Regions from separate parts of the Shinella sp. GW821-FHT11G07 genome, predicted to be linked through region 4. Evidence: predicted binding sites of a transcription regulator. Region 4 holds the regulator's gene; each other region holds the start of a gene.

Region 1 (2,173 bases), on a different contig from region 4:
CGCACATCCGTCCGATTCCCTGCAAGCCCTCCGGCAGGAGGCGGATGCCGGAGGAGCAACCGGCGCGCCCGGGGAAGACGGGCCGGAAGAGGATTACGCCTTTTCCCGAGCCGTCCGGCCCAACGAAGCTGCGCAGAATTTTCAAACCATGGCCGCGGCTTTGGCGGTATGCAGGCCTTGGCTTTACTTGCCGTGGGACAGGCCGTCTTGTCAGAGTGCCGAACGGGGAAGCTAGTCACCCCCAACCGCTAAGGCATCAGAGCAAGGACAGTTGCACCCCGCTGCCTGACGGCGGTACGAACTGGTCGCTGGCGAGGCTACGGCGGGTGCGTGTCAATCCCAGCCGCTTGCCTGCCATCTCGAAACGCCGGGCGATCTGCCATGCATAGGGGCCGGCACCCTTCATGCGCTTGCCGAACTCGGCGTCGTAATCCTTGCCGCCGCGCATGGAGCGCACCAGCGACATGACGTGGCGGTAGCGATCTGGATAGTTGCGCAGCAACCAGTCGCGGAAGAGCGGGCTGACCTCCAGCGGCAGGCGCAGCAGCACGTAGCTCGCCTCCACAGCGCCAGCCGCCTTGCCCGAATCCAGCACGCGTTCGATTTCGTGGTCGTTGAGGCCGGGAATGATCGGCGCCATCATGATGGCGGTCGGGATGCCGGCTTCGGAAAGTGCGCGGATCGTCTCCAGCCGGCGCGGCGGGGTCGCAGCACGCGGTTCCATGGTGCGGGCGAGTTTGCGGTCGAGCGTGGTGACGGACATGCCGACCCAGGCAAGGCCGCGCGCCGCCATGCGGGAGAGAATGTCGATGTCGCGCATGACCATGGCCGACTTGGTGACGATCGAAACCGGGTGATTGGCCTTGTCCAGCACCTCGAGGATCTGGCGCATGATGCGCCATTCCTTCTCGATCGGTTGGTAGGGATCGGTGTTGGTGCCGATGGCGATGACGCGCGGCTTGTAACCCGGCTTGGAGAGCTCCCGTTCCAGCAGCTTCGGCGCATCCGGCTTGGCGAACAGCTTTGCCTCGAAATCGAGCCCGGCGGAAAGGCCCATGAAGGCATGCGACGGCCGGGCAAAGCAGTAGATGCAGCCGTGTTCGCAGCCGCGATAGGGGTTGATCGAGCGATCGAAGGGGATGTCGGGCGAATCGTTGCGGGTGATGATGGTGCGCGGTTTCTCGATCTGGACTTCCGTGCGGAAGGGCGGCAATTCCTCCAGCGTCTGCCAGCCGTCGTCGAACCCTTCGCGCGTCACCGGCTCGAACCGGCCGGTAAAATTCAGCCCGGCGCCGCGGCCGCGCCGACGATCCACTTCGATGCGCATGCCGGTCTGTGCCAACAGCGCTTCGGCAACGTCTTTCGTGTGGCCGGGCGCGAGTGCACCCTGCCTGAGGTCAGCAAGATCGTTCATGGCTGTCTCCGCGAGGCGATCCCGCCCCTGCTTCAGTGACTATATTCCTATCGCGGGAATGAGAACAATGCAAGAACAAATTTCCGCCCGGCGCTAACCATGCCGCCTAACCATGCGGCGAGATGCCAGGCGAGGTGCGGTGGAAATCGATGTTGCATTGCGGTATTGAAGGGGATGCTGACAATCATCATGGAATGCCGGGACAACGAGGCGGAACTGGCGCAGACATTGTCCGCGCTGGTCGCGGGCGCCGTCGAGGGCGTGGTGCGCGACGTGATCGTGCTCGACCACGGCTCGCGCGACGGCTCCGCCATGGTGGCGGATGCGGCGGGCTGCCGCTTCCTGACGAGCTGGGATATCAAGGATGTGATGCGCTCCGCCCGCGGCGACTGGCTGCTGCTACTGGAGCCTGGTGCCCGGCCAATGACGGGTTGGGTCGATGCGATCGTCGACCATGTCTCGGTCAATGCCGGCCCGGCGCGGTTCCTCGGCTCGCGCAGCCATCGCCGGCCGTTCTTCCAACGTGTTGGCCGAAAAACCCCGCCGCTGGAGCAGGGTTATCTCGTCACCAAGCAACAGGTTTTGGCGTCCATACGCACCGGCATGGCGCTTGCCGATATCGCGGCAGGCAAACGCTCCCGCACGCTCGTTGCGGAAATCGTGCCCGCATGGGCGGTGAAGGCCATGCGGGCGCAAGTCGTGGCTTGACGGGCGTAGGACGGCCGGACGATCTGCGTCCTAGAGCAGGAAATCGCTTGC
Region 2 (2,173 bases), on a different contig from region 4:
GCGGCTTGTCGCCATCCGCCGTTTCGATGGCGACGGGGCACAATTCGTCGCGGTGCGTTTCCACCCAGGCTTTCGCCTCCTCCGGCGAGATCAGCGCCCAAAAGGCGGCAAGCTCGCCATGGGTGGCAAAGCCCAGTCTTGTCAGCGCGCTGCGGCAGGCCCAGTCGACGAAGGCGTCGTGTTCGACATCCGGCTCATGGTGATGCGCCGGCACGACGCGCTCGGTAAGGTCATAAACCTTTTGGAAATTTTCGCGCCGGGCGATCGCCAACCTGCCGGTGTGCCAGAGAAATTCGAGCGCCGTCTTGTTCGGATGCCAGTTCCACCAGCCGCCGGACTTGTGCTCGTCCGTCTTCAGATCGCGCGATAGGACAGGCCCACCGGAGGCGATGCGCTCATAGGTTTCCTCGAATGTTGCGTCAAAACCCTCGCCCTGCCACCTGCGCCACCGTTCCAGGATCGACGCTTCCTTGCGGCGGAAACGATGTTTCCAATAGCGGTAGAATTCACTCGGGATGATGGAGGCATCGTGCGTCCAGTGCTCGAAGAGCTCGCCATCCGTCTCCAGCAATTCCGTCAGGTGCTCGCGCCGGTATGTCTGGTTGCGCGAGAAGAGGATCTGGTGATGTGCGCGCTCGACGGTGGCGATGCTGTCCACCTGCACGAAGCCGATATCGTGGATGAGCTGCAACAGCCCTGCCTTGCCGAGCAGGCGACCGGGTGGTCCGCTGAGGCCCTGGCGGGCGAGGAAGATGCGCCGGGCCTCGGCATTGGAAAGCAGAATCGTCATGGCTGGATGATAGACACATATTCCTGTTTTGTTCCAATCATTTTCTGTCGGCGGACATCAGGCAGATACAAGCTCCTTCAACATTTTCCGTCGATTGTTCAACATTATTGCAGGCACCGACACAAAAGCGCTTCGCACTTCCCTTGGAATTGCTTATAGGTCCACCACCCATCTGCGAACCGGGACCCCGCTCTTGGACATCGTTTTCTCTGCCGCCACGGTGAGCTATGCCGGACGCACCGCGCTCCAGCCGCTGGATTTACGGCTTGCCGAGCAGCGCATCGGTGTCGTGGGCCTCAACGGTTCCGGCAAGACGACCATGGCGCGGCTGATCAACGGCCTCGTCAAACCGACGACCGGCACAGTGACGGTGGGCGGGCTCGATACGATGGCGGACGAGGTTGCCGCGCGCGGAAAAACCGGCTTCATCTTCCAGAACCCGCAGCACCAGATGATCCTGCCGATCCTCTCCGAAGACATCGCCTTCGGCCTGAAGAATCGCGGCTTCGGCAAGGTCGAGATCGCGGAGAAGACCGAGGCGGTGCTTGCGCGTTTCGGCATTTCGCACCTGGCGCGCCGGCGTGTCCATGAGCTTTCCGGCGGAGAAACGCAGCTTGGCGCCATTGCAAGCGTGCTCGTCACCGGCCCGGAGCTTCTGATCCTCGACGAGCCGACCAACCAGCTCGACCTGAAGAACCGCGCGCTCATCGCGCGCACCATCGAAGGCCTGCCGGAGCAGGTGCTCGTGATCACGCACGACCTTGCGCTACTCGAAGGCTTCGACCGGGTGCTGGTCTTCCACGAAGGGCGGCTTGCCGCAGACAGCGACCCGGCCGCGGCAATCCGCGCCTACCGGGAGATCGCCGCATGCTGAACGGGCTCGACATCGAGGGCACCTCGCTGCTGCATCGCATGCCCGTGCGCGGCAAGCTGATTGTGCTTTTCGTCGCGGCCATCGTGCTGTTCGTTACCTCGGACCTGCGCCTTCTCGTACCCGCGCTCGCGCTGGCTGCAGGGCTCTATCTGTCGACCGGCATCGGCATCCGGGAAGCAGCGCGGCGCACACGGTTCGTGCTGTTCACGGTGCTGATCGTCGCAGTGGCGAACTATCTCTTTCATTCGCTGCACGAGGCGCTCGTCGTGTTTTGCCGCCTGTCCACGCTGGTGCTGCTGGCCGCCGCCGTCACCGCGACGACGGGCATTTCCGCCTTCATGGACGAGATCACCCGGCTCATCACGCCGCTGGAGCGATTCGGTTTCGTGCGGGCGGCGGATGTCAGCCTTGCCGTCGGCCTCGTCATCCGTTTCGTTCCCGAGATTTTTGCGCGCTATCAGGATATCGCCGACGCGCACAGGGCGCGCGGCCTGCCGGTGCGACCGCTT
Region 3 (2,173 bases), on a different contig from region 4:
CCCGCCGAGGTGAATCGTTTCTCGGCAAAACGGCAGCAGTCGAAGATGCTTTTAGGTTGATGGACTTGCGGCACCTCCACGACGGACGCACCAACACCCTCTACAAGCCCGCGCTTTATACCGATCATCAGGCTGGCGTGGAACGACGTCGGCGCGTTTGCTGCATCCGCTATCTGGTCGATGGCTTGGGATACTGTTCGACGTGTCCTTTATCGGCTGACACACCCGCAGCAGATAAAGGCGTGAATTAGCGTACCTAACGGTTTTTCAGCGAGCCTGATGTCCGCAAGAACGGCGCAGTCGATAGCAAATAAGATGGAACAACTAAACCTCTACACCTTGTCCCGCGGGGGTGGAAAGCTATCTAAACTGCAGGTTGACAGAGGGGGACGTGCTTGACCGAGTGGCTGCAAACGATCGGGGCAAACTTCGACTTCCTTCCGCATCTGGGGTCGCTCCTCTTCGCCTATGTGCTTGCCCTACCGATCGGTTGGGATCGGGAAAAGCACGAGAGAAGTGCCGGGCTCCGGACGTTTCCCCTGGTGGCCATCGCAAGCTGTGGCTTCATTCAGGCGGCGGAACCGCTCATTAGTGGCAACGCTGAAGCCACCGCCCGGATCGTCGAAGGGTTAATCACCGGAATGGGCTTCATCGGAGGCGGCGCCATCCTCGTCGTGAAGGCTAGCGTACGCGGTACGGCAACGGCCGCAAGCCTGTGGGCGACGGGCGCAATCGGAACCGCTGTCGGGCTTGGCTCCTTCGACACAGCAATCGTGCTCTCTCTCGTAACATTTCTGACGTTACGCACCCTCTCAAACCTCAAAGAAGAGGGCAAGGATGACCGCCGGGAGGGCGAATAACGCCTCCTGGGTCGCTGATGACGGTGAAATAACCCACGGAGTTTGCTCGTCGGCTATCTCGCATAGGCTTCATCCATCACTAGCGTTGTTCCGCAGGTCTGACCGTCACAGGATTCGCCCTCTGAACGGCGTTCTGTATTCTGCGCGTCGAGTGCGACCATCCTGACGAACTATCTGCATTTGCCTTTCCGGACTAATCCTCATCAAGACGCTCAGCGCGAAGGCCGCATCGAATGGTTGACACCCAATCGCAGCTCTGCCGCGCCGGCACGTCGCTTCCATGAGGCGGTGGTAAAGATTTTTTGAGGCCGGTTTTCCGCCCAGAATACGCTGACACATTCTTTCCAATTGACTGCAGAGATAAGAACATATAGTGAACGTGCATGAAGAAATCGCTGCAGCAACGCTTGGCCATCCTGTCGGATGCCGCCAAATACGACGCCTCGTGTGCCTCGAGCGGAACGGTCAAGCGCGACTCCGCTCGGACCGGCGGGCTGGGCTCGACGGAAGGGGCGGGGATTTGCCATGCCTATGCGCCGGACGGGCGGTGTATTTCGCTCCTCAAAATCCTTCTCACCAACTTCTGCATTTTCGACTGCGCCTATTGTATCAACCGCTCCTCCAGCAACGTGGAGCGCGCCCGCTTCACGCCGGAGGAGGTTGTGTGGCTGACCCTCGAATTCTATCGACGCAACTATATCGAGGGGCTGTTCCTGTCCTCCGGCATCATCCGCTCGCCGGATCACACGATGAGCGAGATGGTGCGGGTGGCGCGGGACCTGCGCACCGTGCACGGTTTTCGCGGCTACATCCACCTGAAGTCGATTCCCGATGCTGCTCCGGGGCTGATCGAGGAGGCCGGGCTTTATGCCGATCGCCTCTCCCTCAATATCGAACTGCCGACCGATGCCGGCATTGGTCGCTTCGCGCCGGAAAAACGTCCCGAGGGAATTCGCCGCGCGATGGGGGAATTGCGCCGGAAGATCGAGGCGGCCGATGACCCGACCTTGCAGACCAAGCGGCGCAAGCGTTTCGTTCCCGGCGGCCAGAGCACGCAGATGATCGTCGGCGCCGATGGTGCGGACGACGCCACTATCCTGAAAACCAGTGCCCGGCTCTATAGCGGCTACGGGCTGAAGCGCGTCTACTATTCGGCCTTCAGCCCCATTCCCGATGCCTCCCATGCGCTGCCGCTCATCAAGCCGCCACTGGTACGCGAGCATCGGCTTTACCAGGCGGACTGGCTCTATCGGTTCTACGGTTTCGGCGTGGAGGAGATCACCGGGGCGACGGGCGGCATGCTGGATCTCGAC
Region 4 (2,173 bases):
GCGCTCACCATTTGAGTATCTGACCTAAAATATAAAAATGAATGTTAGTTTCTGTGCATGGCATGTGTCGCGTTTCCTCGTCGCCACGGCGTGAATGACGCAGCCTTTCCCGCGATGTGATTTTGCAGTTTCATTCGGCTAGGCGCTACGCCCAACGCTGCTGCCGGCCGGGCGGGTGGTTGGCGAAACCCACAGATGCGCAGCCTGCCCACCGGCAAGAACCCCGCTGGATCGAATACAGGTACATATTGACTGTTCCGCCATATTGGTGACGCGTAGCGCCTCGAAGCCCATGCATACGGATGTGGATGCGGCGGTCTGCGGCGTCAATGATGGCAGTAGTGGAGCTCCACTTCCGCAGCTAGCACTGGTTAGCGTTCGCGCCTCCAGCGCATTAGAACCTTGACTATTCTGGCGGCCGGGAAAGGCAAAATCCACACCAACTCCTGCCCGTGTGAAAAGCTTCTGTAAGCGCAAGCCCTTGCAGAACACATATGGAACAGATAGTGTATGTTCTATATTTGTTTCACGATTCTGGGGTGGACGGCGATGTTGACACGTAAGCAACAGGAACTTCTCTTGTTCATCCATGAACGGATGAAGGAATCCGGCATACCGCCGTCCTTCGACGAAATGAAGGATGCTCTGGATCTCGCCTCGAAATCGGGTATTCACCGGCTCATCACGGCGCTCGAAGAGCGCGGCTTCATTCGGCGACTGCCAAACCGCGCGCGCGCGCTGGAGGTCATCAAACTTCCGGAGGCCTATTCGCCCAGTCTTCAGCCGCGGCGCGGTTTTTCTCCGTCGGTCATCGAGGGAAGCCTTGGCAAGCAGCCGGTGCCGGCCGCTCCGCCCCAGCGAACGTCGAGCCAGGCAGACATGCCCTCCTCCGTTTCCGTGCCGGTCATGGGACGCATCGCGGCGGGTGTGCCCATCTCGGCGATCCAGAACAATACCCATGAAATCACCGTGCCGGCTGAAATGATCGGCGGCGGGGAGCATTATGCGCTGGAGGTCAAGGGCGATTCGATGATCGAGGCCGGCATCCTCGACGGCGACACCGTCATCATTCGCAATGCGAATACTGCCAATCCCGGTGAAATCGTCGTGGCGCTGGTCGATGACGAGGAAGCGACGTTGAAGCGCTTCCGCCGCAAGGGCGCATCCATCGCGCTTGAGGCCGCCAATCCGGCCTATGAAACCCGTATTTTCGGACCGGACCGCGTCAAGATTCAGGGCAAGCTCGTCGGGCTTATTCGTCGCTACCATTAAAGCGTGTCGCGTAAACGCGTGCGGCGGTTTAGCGATAACGTCCTGCAAAACATTGAGAAGCCAAGGCGTGGGGAGTGAACTTTAGAGATCACGACGCACTGTCATCCGCTCCGCTCGCTTCATAGGTACCCGTACGCCAATCATAGGTACGGTGCCGTGACCAGGGGCGATGAAGCGTTTCAACGGCCGAGTTAAAAAGGGCGTCGGAGAGGGCGGAGTTTGCGTGATCGGCTGCCGGCAGGATTTCCAGGGCGCCGGTTTGCCTCAAATGGCGAACCGTGATGAGGCGTGCACCTGAACGGCAAGCTTCCAAACGGATTGCGACGGGCACGATGACGAGGTCTGCCTCGTCGCAGGCCGTACCGAGGAAGGCGAGGTCTTCCAGCGCCACGATGCGCCAGCCGCTAGGGGAAATGGCGGCGCAGAAGGCTTTTGTCTCACAGATGAAGCCGTCGCGGGTGCGGGCTGCATCGAATGCTGCGGCCATGGCGGCCTTGGCCTTCTGCCGGTCGGCTTCGCGGCGGGGTCGCTTCTGCCTGGCCGTAGTGGCGGGGTCCTCCTTCTCGGTGTCGACTGTCAGGCCGCTCGTCTTGCGAATCTCGGGTTTCAGAAGTGTTTCAAGACGAAGGGCGCGCCGCCACTGCGCATAGATGAAATCCGGTGGCCGTGTGCGGTTGGTCGCTGCTTTCTCGCCATGCAGAATGGCGACCAGGCGGCCATCTTCCGACACGAGAATCTCCGGCCTTGTGCCTCCACCGGGCCAGCCGGCGGCAAGGATTCCGACGACGACGAGAAGCGTGCCGGCATGGCGCAGTCGGGTGCGCAGAAGGCAGACGAGGCCGCTGCCGATGCCGATGAGCAAGAAGGCGGTTGCAGGGATGCGGCCGGTGACGATCTCGCC

The links. The regulator LexA, encoded in region 4, represses DNA repair genes until DNA is damaged. The targets are predictions, from matches to a motif close to TGTTCNNNNTGTGTTCNG.
Region 1: AC1RT2_RS08170 (PA0069 family radical SAM protein) is a predicted target of LexA. The motif match lies at 1,475-1,492, and genes of this name have one in related genera.
Region 2: AC1RT2_RS07820 (energy-coupling factor ABC transporter ATP-binding protein) is a predicted target of LexA. The motif match lies at 809-826, and genes of this name have one in related genera.
Region 3: AC1RT2_RS24360 (putative DNA modification/repair radical SAM protein) is a predicted target of LexA. The motif match lies at 1,223-1,240, and genes of this name have one in related genera.

Annotation. Positions count from the first base shown of each region.
Region 1 is NZ_JBXARJ010000003.1:349,394-351,566, reverse strand. Features, by position in the region: gene AC1RT2_RS08170 (PA0069 family radical SAM protein) at 257-1,414, opposite strand; gene AC1RT2_RS08165 (glycosyl transferase) at 1,589-2,122, shown strand; gene AC1RT2_RS08160 (calcium-binding protein) at 2,153-2,173, opposite strand, start outside.
Region 2 is NZ_JBXARJ010000003.1:281,986-284,158, forward strand. Features, by position in the region: gene AC1RT2_RS07815 (winged helix-turn-helix domain-containing protein) at 1-790, opposite strand, end outside; gene AC1RT2_RS07820 (energy-coupling factor ABC transporter ATP-binding protein) at 984-1,664, shown strand; gene AC1RT2_RS07825 (energy-coupling factor transporter transmembrane component T family protein) at 1,658-2,173, shown strand, end outside.
Region 3 is NZ_JBXARJ010000014.1:83,715-85,887, forward strand. Features, by position in the region: gene fhuF (siderophore-iron reductase FhuF) at 1-251, shown strand, start outside; gene AC1RT2_RS24355 (MgtC/SapB family protein) at 396-860, shown strand; gene AC1RT2_RS24360 (putative DNA modification/repair radical SAM protein) at 1,244-2,173, shown strand, end outside.
Region 4 is NZ_JBXARJ010000010.1:227,978-230,150, forward strand. Features, by position in the region: tRNA gene AC1RT2_RS20705 (tRNA-Lys) at 1-10, shown strand, start outside; gene lexA (transcriptional repressor LexA) at 550-1,272, shown strand; gene AC1RT2_RS20715 (ComEC/Rec2 family competence protein) at 1,361-2,173, opposite strand, start outside.